3 regions of the Streptomyces sp. NPDC003016 genome follow, and region 3 is predicted to be linked to each of the others. Evidence: riboswitches for the same ligand, from Rfam matches in the RefSeq annotation. Region 3 holds a riboswitch; each other region holds the start of a gene.
The links. A riboswitch is a leader RNA that binds a small molecule or an ion and turns the genes downstream of it on or off. The one in region 3 is predicted to bind cobalamin.
Positions count from the first base shown of each region.

Region 1: another riboswitch for cobalamin. It lies ahead of ACWDZ4_RS24275 (ABC transporter substrate-binding protein); the one in region 3 lies ahead of ACWDZ4_RS01935 (ribonucleoside-diphosphate reductase subunit alpha).
Region 2: another riboswitch for cobalamin. It lies ahead of ACWDZ4_RS18850 (CbtB domain-containing protein); the one in region 3 lies ahead of ACWDZ4_RS01935 (ribonucleoside-diphosphate reductase subunit alpha).

Region 1 covers NZ_JBSFTV010000029.1:106,115-110,234, forward strand. The annotation lists gene ACWDZ4_RS24265 (GlxA family transcriptional regulator) at 1-902, opposite strand, end outside; gene ACWDZ4_RS24270 (HD domain-containing protein) at 1,227-1,871, shown strand; cobalamin riboswitch at 1,920-2,043, shown strand; gene ACWDZ4_RS24275 (ABC transporter substrate-binding protein) at 2,085-3,083, shown strand; gene ACWDZ4_RS24280 (FecCD family ABC transporter permease) at 3,090-4,120, shown strand, end outside.
Region 2 covers NZ_JBSFTV010000020.1:41,572-45,691, forward strand. The annotation lists partial or broken gene ACWDZ4_RS18835 (hypothetical protein) at 385-564, shown strand; gene ACWDZ4_RS18840 (class F sortase) at 566-1,243, shown strand; gene ACWDZ4_RS18845 (CbtA family protein) at 1,207-2,013, opposite strand; gene ACWDZ4_RS18850 (CbtB domain-containing protein) at 2,031-2,249, opposite strand; cobalamin riboswitch at 2,284-2,449, opposite strand; gene ACWDZ4_RS18855 (glycoside hydrolase family 6 protein) at 2,605-3,639, shown strand; partial or broken gene ACWDZ4_RS18860 (galactose oxidase early set domain-containing protein) at 3,769-4,120, opposite strand, start outside.
Region 3 covers NZ_JBSFTV010000002.1:108,611-112,730, reverse strand. The annotation lists gene ACWDZ4_RS01950 (carbon starvation CstA family protein) at 1-400, shown strand, start outside; gene ACWDZ4_RS01945 (YbdD/YjiX family protein) at 397-600, shown strand; gene ACWDZ4_RS01940 (Uma2 family endonuclease) at 655-1,245, opposite strand; cobalamin riboswitch at 1,358-1,481, shown strand; gene ACWDZ4_RS01935 (ribonucleoside-diphosphate reductase subunit alpha) at 1,621-4,014, shown strand; gene ACWDZ4_RS01930 (ribonucleotide-diphosphate reductase subunit beta) at 4,017-4,120, shown strand, end outside.

The DNA.
Region 1 (4,120 bases), on a different contig from region 3:
ACCCCGAAGTGCCGGGCGAAGGCCCGGCGCAGGCTCTCGTCGCTGCCGATGCCACTGCGCGCGGCCGCCCCGGTGACCCCGGCCCCGCCCTCCAGCAGGATGCGTGCCGCCTCCAGCCGTACGCCCTCCACGAACCCGGCGGGCGAGGTGCCCGTCCGGTCCCGGAACAGCCGCGTCAGATGGCGCGTGCTGACGCCGGCCCTGCGGGCCATCGCCCGCGGGCTGTGGTCGGCCGCCGGATCGGCGACGACGGCGTCGAGCAGCGGGCGCACCACCGGATCGCGGGTCGGCGGCGTGCGGGACGCGGCGGAGAACTGCGACTGGCCGCCGGGCCGCTGGAGGAACACCACCAGGTCGCGCGCGACGCGCCGGGCCTCCTCGGGCCCTCGGTCCTGCTCGACCAGGGCCAGACACACGTCGATGCCGGCGGTCACCCCGGCAGAGGTCAGGACCCGGCCGTCCTGCACGTAGATGGCGTCCGGGGTCACCGTCACCTCCGGGAAACGCCGGGCCAGTTCCGCCGCGTGCTCCCAGTGCGTCGTAGCCCGCCGCCCGGCGAGCAGCCCGGCGGCGGCAAGCGCGAACGCCCCCGTACACACGGCGGCCACCCGCCCCGACCGCTCTGCCAGCGCGGCGACGTGCCCGACCGGCCCCGGCGCCGCCCGCAGGAAGGCATCCACATCGGCGGCCCCCGGCACGACGAGGGTGCCCGCCCGTTCCACCTCATGGGCGGCGAGGTCCGCACCGATGCGCAGCCCGGTGGAGGTGGTGACGTCACGCCCGTCGGGGGTGCAGACGCGCACGCTGTAGCTGTTCCCGGCGGTGGTGAAGACCTCCAGCGGCGCGGAGACGTCCATGAGCCGCACACCGTCGAACGCGAACACCACCACCGAGTGAGTCATCCCGCGAGGTTAAGCGGTGCGTGTCCTGCGGAGCTGTTCCCCGCCCCGCCCCTTCCCGAACCGGGGCCTGCCCCAGACCCCCGGACGGGCTTGAGGTGCTGCGCCGGGTGTGCCGCGCGGCACCTTTCGGCCTGTCCGGCGAATTGAGGACCGGGGACGGGGACGGAGCCCCAGTCACGGGGGAGGGGCGGGCAGGGGAACAGGCCCCGCGCAGCGGTGGCCGGAACACGCCGGTGTCCCGATCTGTGGGAAGCGTGTCCCCACGGACATGGCACGGGCCCACACCCCGGACGCAAGCTGAACTCCATGAACCCCATGAAACCCATGAACCCCATGAACACAGCAGCCGGAATCACCGTCCCCGACACCAAGCTCGCCACCGCCGCCACCGAACTCGTCCGCGACACGGCGACCGAGCTGATCTACGACCACTCCCGCCGGGTGTTCTGGTTCGGCAGCCTCCAGGGGCGCGGACGCGGCCTGAGCTTCGACCCCGAACTCCTCTACATCGGCGCGATGTTCCACGACCTCGGCCTCGGCGAACAGCACCGCACCAGCGGCCGCCGCTTCGAGGTCGACAGCGCCGACGAGGCCCGCCGCTTCCTCCAGAGCCACGGCGTCCCCGAGGACAGCGTCCGGCGCGTCTGGACCGCCATCGCCCTGCACACCACCCCCGGCATCCCGCAGTACATGGAGCCGGAAGTCGCCCTCGTCACCGCCGGAGTGGAGTACGACGTACTCGGCATCGGCTACGACGACATCAGCGCCGACGACCGCGCCGCGATCACCGTCCTGCACCCGCGCCCCGACTTCAAGAAGCGCATCCTCGCGGCCTTCACCGAAGGCATCGCCCCCAAGCCGGACACCGCCTTCGGCAACGTCAAGGCCGACGTGCTGGAGCACTTCGTGCCCGGATACGAGCGCGGCGACTTCGTCGAGACGATCCAGAACTCCGCCTGGCCCGAGTAGCCCCGACCGGTCCCGAGTAGGGCCGGCGAAGGCGCTGATGGGAGACTGTGCGCGACCCGGGCGGCAGGGCCCAGGAAGCCGGTGCGAATCCGGCACGGTCCCGCCACTGTGACCAGGCCATGGCCATCACCATGCCTGGAAGCCAGGAACTGACCTGCCGCCTTCTTCACCACCGACCAGGGGACGAGGAAATCCCCCGGAGGAGGCATCACCGTGTCCAGCCGTACCCGGCGTTCCCGCTGCGCGCTCGTCACCACAGCCGCCGCCCTGCTCTCCCTCACCGCCTGCACCGCGGCCGCGGACCAGACCGGGCCCACCCCCAAGGCGGCCCCCGGCTTCCCCTACACCGTCACCAACTGCGGTGTGAAGACGACGTACAAGGCGCCCCCCACCCGCGCCGTCACCATGAACCAGCACGTCACCGAGGTGATGCTGGAACTCGGCCTCGCCAAGTCCCTCGCCGGGACCGCCTACCTCGACGACAAGGTGCTCCCCGCGTACGAGAAGGACTACAAGGCCACCCCCGTCCTGGCCGAGGAGTACCCCTCGTACGAGAAGCTCCTCGCCACCAACCCCGACTTCGTGTACGGCGGTTACGCGTCCGCCTTCGCCACCGGTGACGGCCGCAGCCGCGAGGCGCTGAAGAAGTCCGGCATCGACTCCCGCCTGAACGTGGAGTCCTGCCCCGGCGCCGGCCGGACGACCATGGACGACCTCTACCGGGAGGTCCGCGAAGTCGGCCGCACCTTCGGCGTCGGAGCGCGCGCCGAGCGGTGGATCAGCGAAGCGAAGGCGAAGAACACCGCCACCGGGAAGAAGCTGAAGGACACCCGCCCCGTCTCCGTCTTCGTCTACGACAGCGGCGACAAGACCGCGTTCACCGTCGGCGGCGCCGGCATCGGCAACGAGATGATCACCCGCGCGGGCGGCAGGAACGTCTTCGCCGACCTCCCCAAGGCATTCGGCGACGCCTCCTGGGAGAACGTCGTCGACCGCCGGCCCGAGGCGATCCTCATCGTCGACTACGGCGCCACCACCGTGGCCCAGAAGAAGAAGCGCCTGCTCGAAGACCCGGCCCTCGCCGACGTCCCCGCCATCAAGAACAAGCGCTTCGCCGTCCTGCCGCTCTCCGACATGGTCCTCGGCGTACGCGCGCCGGCCGCCGTCGACACCCTCGCGCGCGCCCTGCACCCCGCCGGACCGAAGAAGTAGCGCGCCGTGAGCTGCCAGACCCCCGCCGCCCGCGGGCGGCTGCGCCACGCCCTGGTCCTCGCCACGCTCGCCGCCCTGCTCGCCGGGGCGGCCGTCGCGGGCCTGGCCCTCGGGTCGGTACGCATCCCCGCCCCGCACGTGCTGGAGATCGTCACCGGCAACGCCGGGCCCGGCCCGTACCGCACGATCGTCCTCGACGTACGGCTGCCGCGCGTCCTGCTCGGCGCCGTCGTCGGCGCCGGCCTCGCCGTCATCGGCACCGTCCTCCAGGCCCTCGTGCGCAACCCGCTCGCCGACCCCTTCCTCCTCGGCGTCTCCTCCGGCGCCTCGGTCGGCGCGGTCGGCGTCATCGTGCTCGGCATCGGCGCGGGCCTCGCCACCACCGTCACCGTCCCGCTCGCCGCCTTCGCGGGCGCGCTCGGCTCGCTGGTCCTCGTGTACGGGCTCGCGCGCGGCGGCGGCGCCCTGACCACCGGACGCCTCGTCCTCGCCGGAGTCGCCGTCTCCTACATCCTGTCCGCCCTGACCAGCCTGATCCTGGTCACCTCCGCCCGCGCCGACCACCTCAAGGAGATCCTCTACTGGACCCTCGGCGGCCTCGGCAGCGCCCGCTGGGACATGCTCGCGCTCCCCGCCGGCGTCCTGGCCGCCGGCACGGCCGTCCTCCTCACCCTCGCCCGCCCCCTCGACCTCCTCCTGGCGGGGGAGGAGGGGGCCACCGCCCTCGGCCTCGACACCGGCCGCTTCCGCGCCGTCGTCTTCGTCCTGGCCTCGCTGCTCACCGGCGTACTCGTCGCCTTCAGCGGCGCGATCGGCTTCATCGGCCTGATGGTCCCGCACGCCGCCCGGCTGGCCGTCGGCGCCGGACACCGCAGGCTGCTGCCCGTCGCCGCGCTCGGCGGGGCGCTCTTCCTGGTCGTGGCCGACCTGGCCGCCCGTACCGTCGCCGCGCCCCAGGACGTCCCCGTCGGCGTACTCACCGCGCTCACCGGCGGCCCGTTCTTCCTGTGGATGCTGCGCCGCCGCCCCGAAGGAGC
Region 2 (4,120 bases), on a different contig from region 3:
GCTCACATCCGGTCGGACGCCCAGCCCAAGGAGTACGAGATCCGGGTGAAGTGCAAGGACGGCGGCCAGGCCAAGGGGACCGTCACCGTCGTCCGTCCCGGCAAGCCCGGCCAGCGCCCCGGCAAGCCCGATCAGCGCCCCGATCAGCGCCCGGAGGAAAGTTCCGGCCAACGTCCCGGCCAGCGCCCGGACCAAAGTTCCGACCAGGGCCCCGGCCGCTACCCGGACCAGCGTCCCGACCAGCGTCCCGACCAGCGTCCCGAGCACCGCCCGGACCAGGACCCCGGCCACTACCCGGACCAGGGTCCCGGCCAGCGTCCCGACAGCCACCCGGGCCAGGGCCCCGATCAGCGCCCCGGCCACCGTCCGGACCAGCGCCCCGGCCATCACCCGACCCCCCACGCCCCCGTGCACGCGGGCGGCGGCGGTGCGGCGCAGCTCGCCGCGGCCGAGGAGGACGGGCCCGGGACGCCGCACACCGTGATCGGCCTCGTGCTGGCGGGCGTGGCGGCGGTGGCCGTGGCGTACCGGAGCGTGCGCCGTCGGCGTACGGACACGGACTGACATGTCCGGCGAGGACAGGCCGTCCGGTGGCGCACGGCTGCTGACCGGCGTGGCCTGGGCGGTGCTGCTGCTCGCGCTGTGGCTGTGGGGCCGCGGGACGGCCGACGGCCCCGGTGGCAGCTCGGCACCGACCACCGGAGACGTGGCCGCGGTCGGCCGCCCGCTGGGGGCGGTGCTGCCTCCGGCGCTCGCCCCCGTCGAGGGCGCGGCGCCGCAGCGCGTCGAGGTGCCGTCCATCGGCGTCACGGCGCCCGTCGTGCCGCGCGGGCTCGACACGACGGGCGCCGTCGATCCGCCGCCGTACAGCCAGCCGTCGAGGGTCGGCTGGTACGGGGACGGGACCAGGCCGGGCGCGGCGGGGGCCGCCCTGCTCGTCGGCCACGTCGACACCGAGAGCAGACCGGCCGTCTTCTACCATCTGAGCGCGACCCGCCCCGGTGCGAAGGTCCGGGTGACGGGGGCCGGTGGCGAGAGCCTGGAGTTCACCGTCGACGACGTCCAGGTCTTCACCCGCGAACGCTTCGACCCGCAGAAGGTGTACGGCCCCCGCGAGAGCGGCCGGGCGGAACTGCGCCTGATCACCTGCGGGGGCACGTACGACAAGAAGGCCCGCACCTATACGGCGAACGTCGTGGTGTCGGCCTACCTGACGGGCGCCTCCAGCCCGGCCGGCGTCTGAGGAACGGGCTCCGGGGACAGGCCCCGCCCACGCCCCGCGGCCCGCAGCCCGAGCCCGCCGAACACCGCGGCGAACACCGCCCACAGCAGCGCGTGCGAGGCCAGCGACAGCATCCGGAAGTCCCACAGCAGCGTCGCCGCCACCGGCACCTCGTCCGGGTTGCCCGGCAGCGCGAAGAGCACCGCCAGCGTCGCCACCGCCGTGACGGCCACCGCGACCTGGCGCACCGGGACCGGCCGGTCGGCGAGGCGTACGTACACCTGCCACGCCAGCACCATGCCGAGGACGCCGATGACGACGGCGGCCAGCCACAGGGCCTGGCGGTCGGCCACGGTGCCGGAGTCCCCGACCCCCGGCGGGCTCGCCGGGTAGCGCAGCCCCGGCAGCAGCGAGACGGCCACGAAGGCGGCCGCGCCGAAGGTCAGGGCGCGGGGCCACGGCCGTTCGCCGATCCCCGTACGGCGGTGCACCAGGGCGTACACGAGGGCGGACAGGGCGCCCAGCGCGAGGCCCGCGACGACCGCCGTGACGACCAGACCGGCGTGCTGGGTGGAGCGGGAGAAGAGTTCCTCGTGGTGCTGGACGGCCGTGGCGGCCGCCCCGTGCGCGTGCTCCGTGGCGGCGGAGCGTGCCTCTTCGAGGCGGATCGCGCGGTCCATCAGGGGCTCGGCGAGGAGCAGCGAGAAGAGGCCGGCGGCAAGGCCGGCCACCCCGCCCGCCGCCAGCCCGCGCCCGAGCAGGGGCAGGACGGGTGTGACAGGTGCGGACATGGTGCGTACGGCCCCGATCAGTGGCAGGGGGCACCGAAGAGGTGCCGGCCGTCGTGCGAGAACTCGTGCAGGTAGTCGCCGGTCGCGGAGACGACCGTGCCGTTGTCCATGAAGACCGCGTAGAGCGCGATCAGTGCGACGATCGCCGCGGCGGCCATGATCAGCCAGTCGCGGGTACTGGTCGCGGCGGACGCGACCGCCGCGGTGTCGGTGTGCTGCGCGGTGTGCAGTGACATACCGGTGAGCCTCCTTCTGGGGTTTCCACGCCCCATGGCAGGAGAACGACGGGTCAGTTCCTGACTTCCGTACGGGGGCACTCGGGCTCTCGTACGGTCACAGTGGCGGGACCGTCCCGGACTCGCACCGGGTTCCTGTCCACCGTCGTCTCGATGTGTGGAGTTGTCCCCCGGAGAGTCCCAGTCTGGCTGAACACTGTCAACAGGCCGCCGCGCGGGCCCGCCCGCCCCCGCCTCCGTGCCCCCTGTCTCCCATGTCCCGTGACGGACCCGTGTGTCACGATGGTTTCGACCGGATGTGTCCGGGGGGAGGCCGGGGGGCCTCAGCTATGTCGGTGCGGTCGAGGGGGAGTGGATGTACGGCAGTTGCGGCGACCGTAGACGCAAGGGTGTCCGGACGGTCGCGGTGGGGGCCGTGGGCGCCGCGCTGCTGCTGACGGGCTGTTCCTCGTCCGGCGGCGACGGGGGCGACGATACGGAGCAGCCGTCGGTGAAGCAGCAGCCGAAGGGCAGCGACCCGTACTGGGTCAATCCGGAAGGAAAGGCCGCCCAGCAGGTCACGCAGTACGCCGAGCGGGGCGACGACGAGAAGGCCGGGCTGATCAGGAAGATCGCCGAGCAGCCGGCCGCCGAGTGGATTCTCCCGGAGAACGCCGAGGCGCGGGCCAGGGGCTTCACCGAGGCGGCCGAGAAGGCCGACCGTGACGCGCTGCTCGTCCTCTACAACATCCCGCACCGCGACTGCGGGCAGTTCTCGAAGGGCGGCGCGGCCGACGGCGACGCCTACCGGGCGTGGGTCGACGAGATCGCCCAGGGCATCGGCGGCCGCCCGGCCACCGTGATCCTGGAGCCGGACGCGCTGCTGCACCTGGTCGACGGCTGCACGCCCGAGGAGTTCCACGAGGAGCGGTACGACCTCCTCAAGGGCGCCGTCACACGGCTCAAGCGGCAGCCGAAGACCAAGGTGTACCTGGACGCGGGCAACGCGGGCTGGAAGTCGCCCGACGCGCTGTTCGAGCCGCTCCAGCGGGCGGGCATCGCGGAGGCCGACGGCTTCTCGGTGAACGTCTCCAACTTCCAGACCACCGAGGTGAGCAGGGACTTCGGCAAGAGGCTCTCGGCGAAGGTCGGCAACAAGCCCTTCGTGATCGACACCAGCCGCAACGGCAACGGCCCGTACACCGGGGGCGATTCCGCGGAGAACTGGTGCAATCCGCCGGGCCGCGCGCTCGGTGAGAAGCCGACCACCAAGACCGGCGACGACCTGGTCGACGCCTACCTGTGGATCAAGCGTCCCGGCGAGTCGGACGGCGACTGCAGGGGCGGCCCGAAGGCGGGCGAGTGGTACGAGGAGTACGCGCTCGAACTGGCCCGCAACGCGCAGGAGTAACCCTGGCTCACACGAAGGGAAGGGAGGGCCTCTCCCTCGGGGCGGCCCTCTCCCTCGGGGCGGCCCTCCCCCTGCCGTCCTGCCCGGGTGCGTTCGTGTCCGCGCCCGCGCCCGTCTCCGCGCCCGCCAGGGGGCCTCGGTCCAGACGCCCTCCGAGGGGGTGCCCTGGTCGTCCGTCACGAAGAGCGTGTAGCAGCCGGAGGGGACCAGCGTCCGGTTCTTCGGCACGGTGGCCGAGATGCCGTTGCCCGCCTTCTTCACCTTCAGTGCGACCGTGCGCTGGTCGACGTCGGTGACATGGGTGACGGCGCCGGGCCGCATCAGCTTCGCGTCCTCGACGGACGCGGCGTGCGCCGTCCTGAAGATCGCGGTGGAACCCCGCTCGACCGTCTTCGGACCGCCGGCGAGCTTCGGCCGCGCTTCCCTGAAGAGGTACGGCGGCGTGTAGATCTCGATGTGCTGCTCGAAGACGCCGGGCCCG
Region 3 (4,120 bases):
GCAGAAGATCTTCTCGGACGACGTGAAGGTCGGCTTCTTCGCCCAGCGCGACAAGTACCAGGCGGGCATCGACTCGGGCCAGGTGCTGCCGCCCGCCAAGACCATGGACCAGATGCACACCGTCGTCACCAACTCGACGGTGGACGGCGTGCTGTGCGCGCTCTTCGCGGTCCTCATCGTGGTGGTGCTCGCCGATGCCGGCCGGGTCTGCCTCAAGGCGGTCCGCGACCCCGAGAGCGTCAAGCTCCACGAGGCTCCGTACGTCGAGTCCAAGCTGGTCGCTCCCGCCTCGATCATCGCGACGAAGGAGGAGAAGGCCGAGCTGGTCGCGGCCGGCGTCGGCCCGGAGGGCGGCAACCGCAAGGAGACGGCGCCCGCCGGCACGGGGGCCGCCGAATGACTCTGACCGGCGTACGCCGCGCGGCGGGCCGGATCCGCTGGTACGTCCGCGAGCTGACCGGTGAGTCGGCGTACGACCGGTACGTCGCCCGCGCGCGGTCCTGCGCCCCCGAAGCGCCGGTGATGACCCGCCGTCAGTTCGAGCGCAGCCGCACGGACGCCCGCGAGGCGGACCCCCGCGAGGGCTTCCGCTGCTGCTGAGCGGTGCACCACGGGCCGCCGCGTCCCACCCCGGGACGCGGCGGCCCGTCGCCGTCAGCGCGCCCACTCCTTCAGGGCTTCGGTCTCCAGGGTGATTTCCACCGGACCCGGCAGCGCCACGGGCTTACCGAACGGGACGGTGTGCGCGTTCTCGTACCGGACGCCGTCGGGCTCGCTGTAGACGGTCACCTCACAGGTGTCCCGGTCGATGAGCAGATAGACGGGAATGCCGGTCTCGGCGTAGGCACGCGGCTTCTCCACCCGGTCGCGCTGGTCGGTGTCGGTGTCGGTGTCGTACGAGGTGACTTCGACGACCATCAGCACCTCATCGGGGTCCGCCCACTCGCCCTGGCCGACGAAGGCATCACTGGGAGCGAGTGAGCCGTCCGGGCGCGCGCGGCCCTTGCGGTATGCCTGCACCTTCAGCCCTTGGTCAGGGTGGAGCCACAACTCGGGACGGGACTGCATACACATGCGTGTCAGCCACTGAATGATCCGCCCGTGGTCCCCGTCCGGCACAACCCTGCTCCTCAGCCTCCCGTCGATGAGCTCCAGCCGCACGCCCTCGGTCGTACGGGCCAGTATGCGAGTGGCCTCGTCGAATTCTTCGGGGAACAGGTGGGGCCGGTCGTCGACAGCTGACATGGGGCGTACCTCCTTGTCCTCACGACGATAGCGGAGCGCTGTGACAGCCGCCTTCGCTCTTCCCGCGCGACACAACATGTGGGGGCCGCATCATCCAACCGCCCCCACATGTATGCTCATGCTCGCTGTCGCCGCAGGGGAATCCGGTGTGAATCCGGAACTGTCCCGCAACGGTGTGATCGGTGCGCTTTTGTGCACCCAGGAGTCCGAGGACCTGCCGACGGTGTATCCGGCTCGACCGAACCGGATACCGACACGTCCGGGCCTCGCGGTTGGGCCGGTGGACGCTACGCGGTGTGCCGCCCTTCAGGGGTGACGTGTGCCCGTACGCCCCCGCTCTCCGCCGGCCCCGAGCCGAGCGAGGGAGAGCACCGCGTGACCATCGCGCCAGCCGATCCGGCCACTGCCACGGAGTCGACGGAGTCGTCCGACGGACCCGGGACCGCGCTCCTGCGGACCCTCACCGACCTGACCGCCGACCTCCCCGACACCGACCCGGGCAGAGTCGCCGCGGCCGCCCTGCGCGGCCGCAACGCGGCGTCGGACGCGGCCGAGCTGCGGGGTCTCGCCACCGACGCCGCCGCCGGGCTGATCTCCGAGGACCCGGCGTACTCCCGCCTCGCGGCCCGTCTGCTGACCCGCACGATCCGGGACGAGGCGGCGACACAGGGCGTTCGCACCTTCTCCGATTCGGTTGCCGTCGGCCACCGCGAGGGCCTGATCGCTGACCGTACGGCCGGCTTCGTGACCGCCCACGCGGCCCGCCTCGACGCGCTGGTCGACCCGGCCGCCGACGACCGCTTCGGCTACTTCGGCCTGCGCACGGTCTACAGCCGCTACCTCCTGCGCCACCCCATCACCCGTCAGGTGATCGAGACCCCGCAGCACTTCATGCTGCGCGTGGCGTCCGGTCTGGCCAAGGACGACTCCCCCGCGGCCGCCGACGAGGTCGCCGCGCTGTACCGCCTGATGAGCCGCCTGGACTACCTGCCGTCCTCGCCGACGCTCTTCAACTCCGGTACGCGCCACCCGCAGATGTCCTCCTGCTACCTGCTGGACTCGCCGCTCGACGAGCTCGACTCGATCTACGGCCGCTACCACGAGGTCGCGCGCCTCTCCAAGCACGCGGGCGGCATCGGCCTCTCGTACTCCCGCATCCGCGCCCGCGGTTCCCTGATCCGCGGCACCAACGGCCACTCCAACGGCATCGTCCCCTTCCTGCGCACCCTCGACTCGTCGGTCGCCGCCGTCAACCAGGGCGGCCGCCGCAAGGGCGCGGCCTGTGTCTACCTGGAGACGTGGCACGCGGACATCGAGGAGTTCCTGGAGCTGCGCGACAACACGGGTGAGGAGGCGCGGCGTACGCACAACCTGAACCTCGCGCACTGGATCCCCGACGAGTTCATGCGCCGCGTCGACGCGGACGCCGACTGGTCGCTGTTCTCGCCCTCGGACGTTCCCGAGCTCGTCGACCTGTGGGGCGACGCGTTCGACCGGGCGTACCGCAAGGCGGAGGCGGACGGTCTGGCCCGTACGACGATTCCCGCGCGCCAGCTGTACGGCCGGATGATGCGCACCCTGGCGCAGACCGGGAACGGCTGGATGACGTTCAAGGACGCGTCGAACCGTACGGCGAACCAGACCGCCGAGCCGGGCTCCGTCGTCCACTCCTCGAACCTGTGCACCGAGATCCTGGAGGTCACGGACGACGGCGAGACGGCCGTCTGCAACCTCGGCTCGGTCAACCTCGGTTCGTTCGTGTCCGGGAACGGCGAGATCGACTGGGAGCGGCTGGACGAGACCGTCCGTACCGCCGTCACCTTCCTCGACCGCGTCGTCGACATCAACTTCTACCCGACCGAGCAGGCCGGCCGCTCCAACGCCAAGTGGCGCCCGGTGGGCCTGGGCGCGATGGGCCTCCAGGACGTCTTCTTCAAGCTGCGCCTGCCCTTCGACTCCCCCGAGGCGCTCGCCCTCTCCACGAGGATCGCCGAGCGCATCATGCTCGCCGCGTACGAGGCGTCCTGCGACCTCGCCGAGGTCAGCGGCCCGCTCCCGGCCTGGGAGAAGACCCGCGCGGCACGCGGCGTCCTGCACCCCGACCACTACGGCGTCGAGGTCACCTGGCCCGAGCGGTGGGACGCACTGCGCGCCCGTGTCGCCAAGACCGGAATGCGCAACTCCCTGCTCCTCGCGATCGCGCCGACCGCGACCATCGCGTCGATCGCGGGCGTGTACGAGTGCATCGAGCCGCAGGTCTCCAACCTCTTCAAGCGCGAGACGCTCAGCGGTGAGTTCCTCCAGGTCAACGCCTACCTGGTGGAGGACCTGAAGAAGCTCGGCGTCTGGGACGCCCAGTCCCGCGAGGCGCTGCGCGAGTCCAGCGGCTCGGTGCAGGGCTTCAGCTGGATCCCCGAGGAGGTACGGGCCCTCTACCGCACCGCGTGGGAGATCCCGCAGCGCGGACTGATCGACATGGCGGCGGCCCGTACGCCGTACCTCGACCAGTCGCAGTCCCTGAACCTCTTCCTGGAGACGCCGACCATCGGGAAGCTCTCCTCGATGTACGCGTACGCGTGGAAGAAGGGGCTGAAGACGACGTACTACCTGCGCTCGCGCCCCGCGACCCGCATCGCCCGGGCCGCGGGCTCCGGCGCGGCGGCCGCGGCCCCCTCCGCCCCCATCCCCGTACAGCAGGCCACCGCCCCCGACGCGGACGCGATCGCCTGCTCCCTTGAGAACCCCGAGTCCTGCGAGGCGTGCCAGTAATCATGAGTGACAAGAACCTTCTCGACCCGGGCTTCGAGCTGACCCTGCGCCCCATGCGCTACCCGGACTTCTACGAGCGCTACCGGGACGCGATCAAGAACACGTG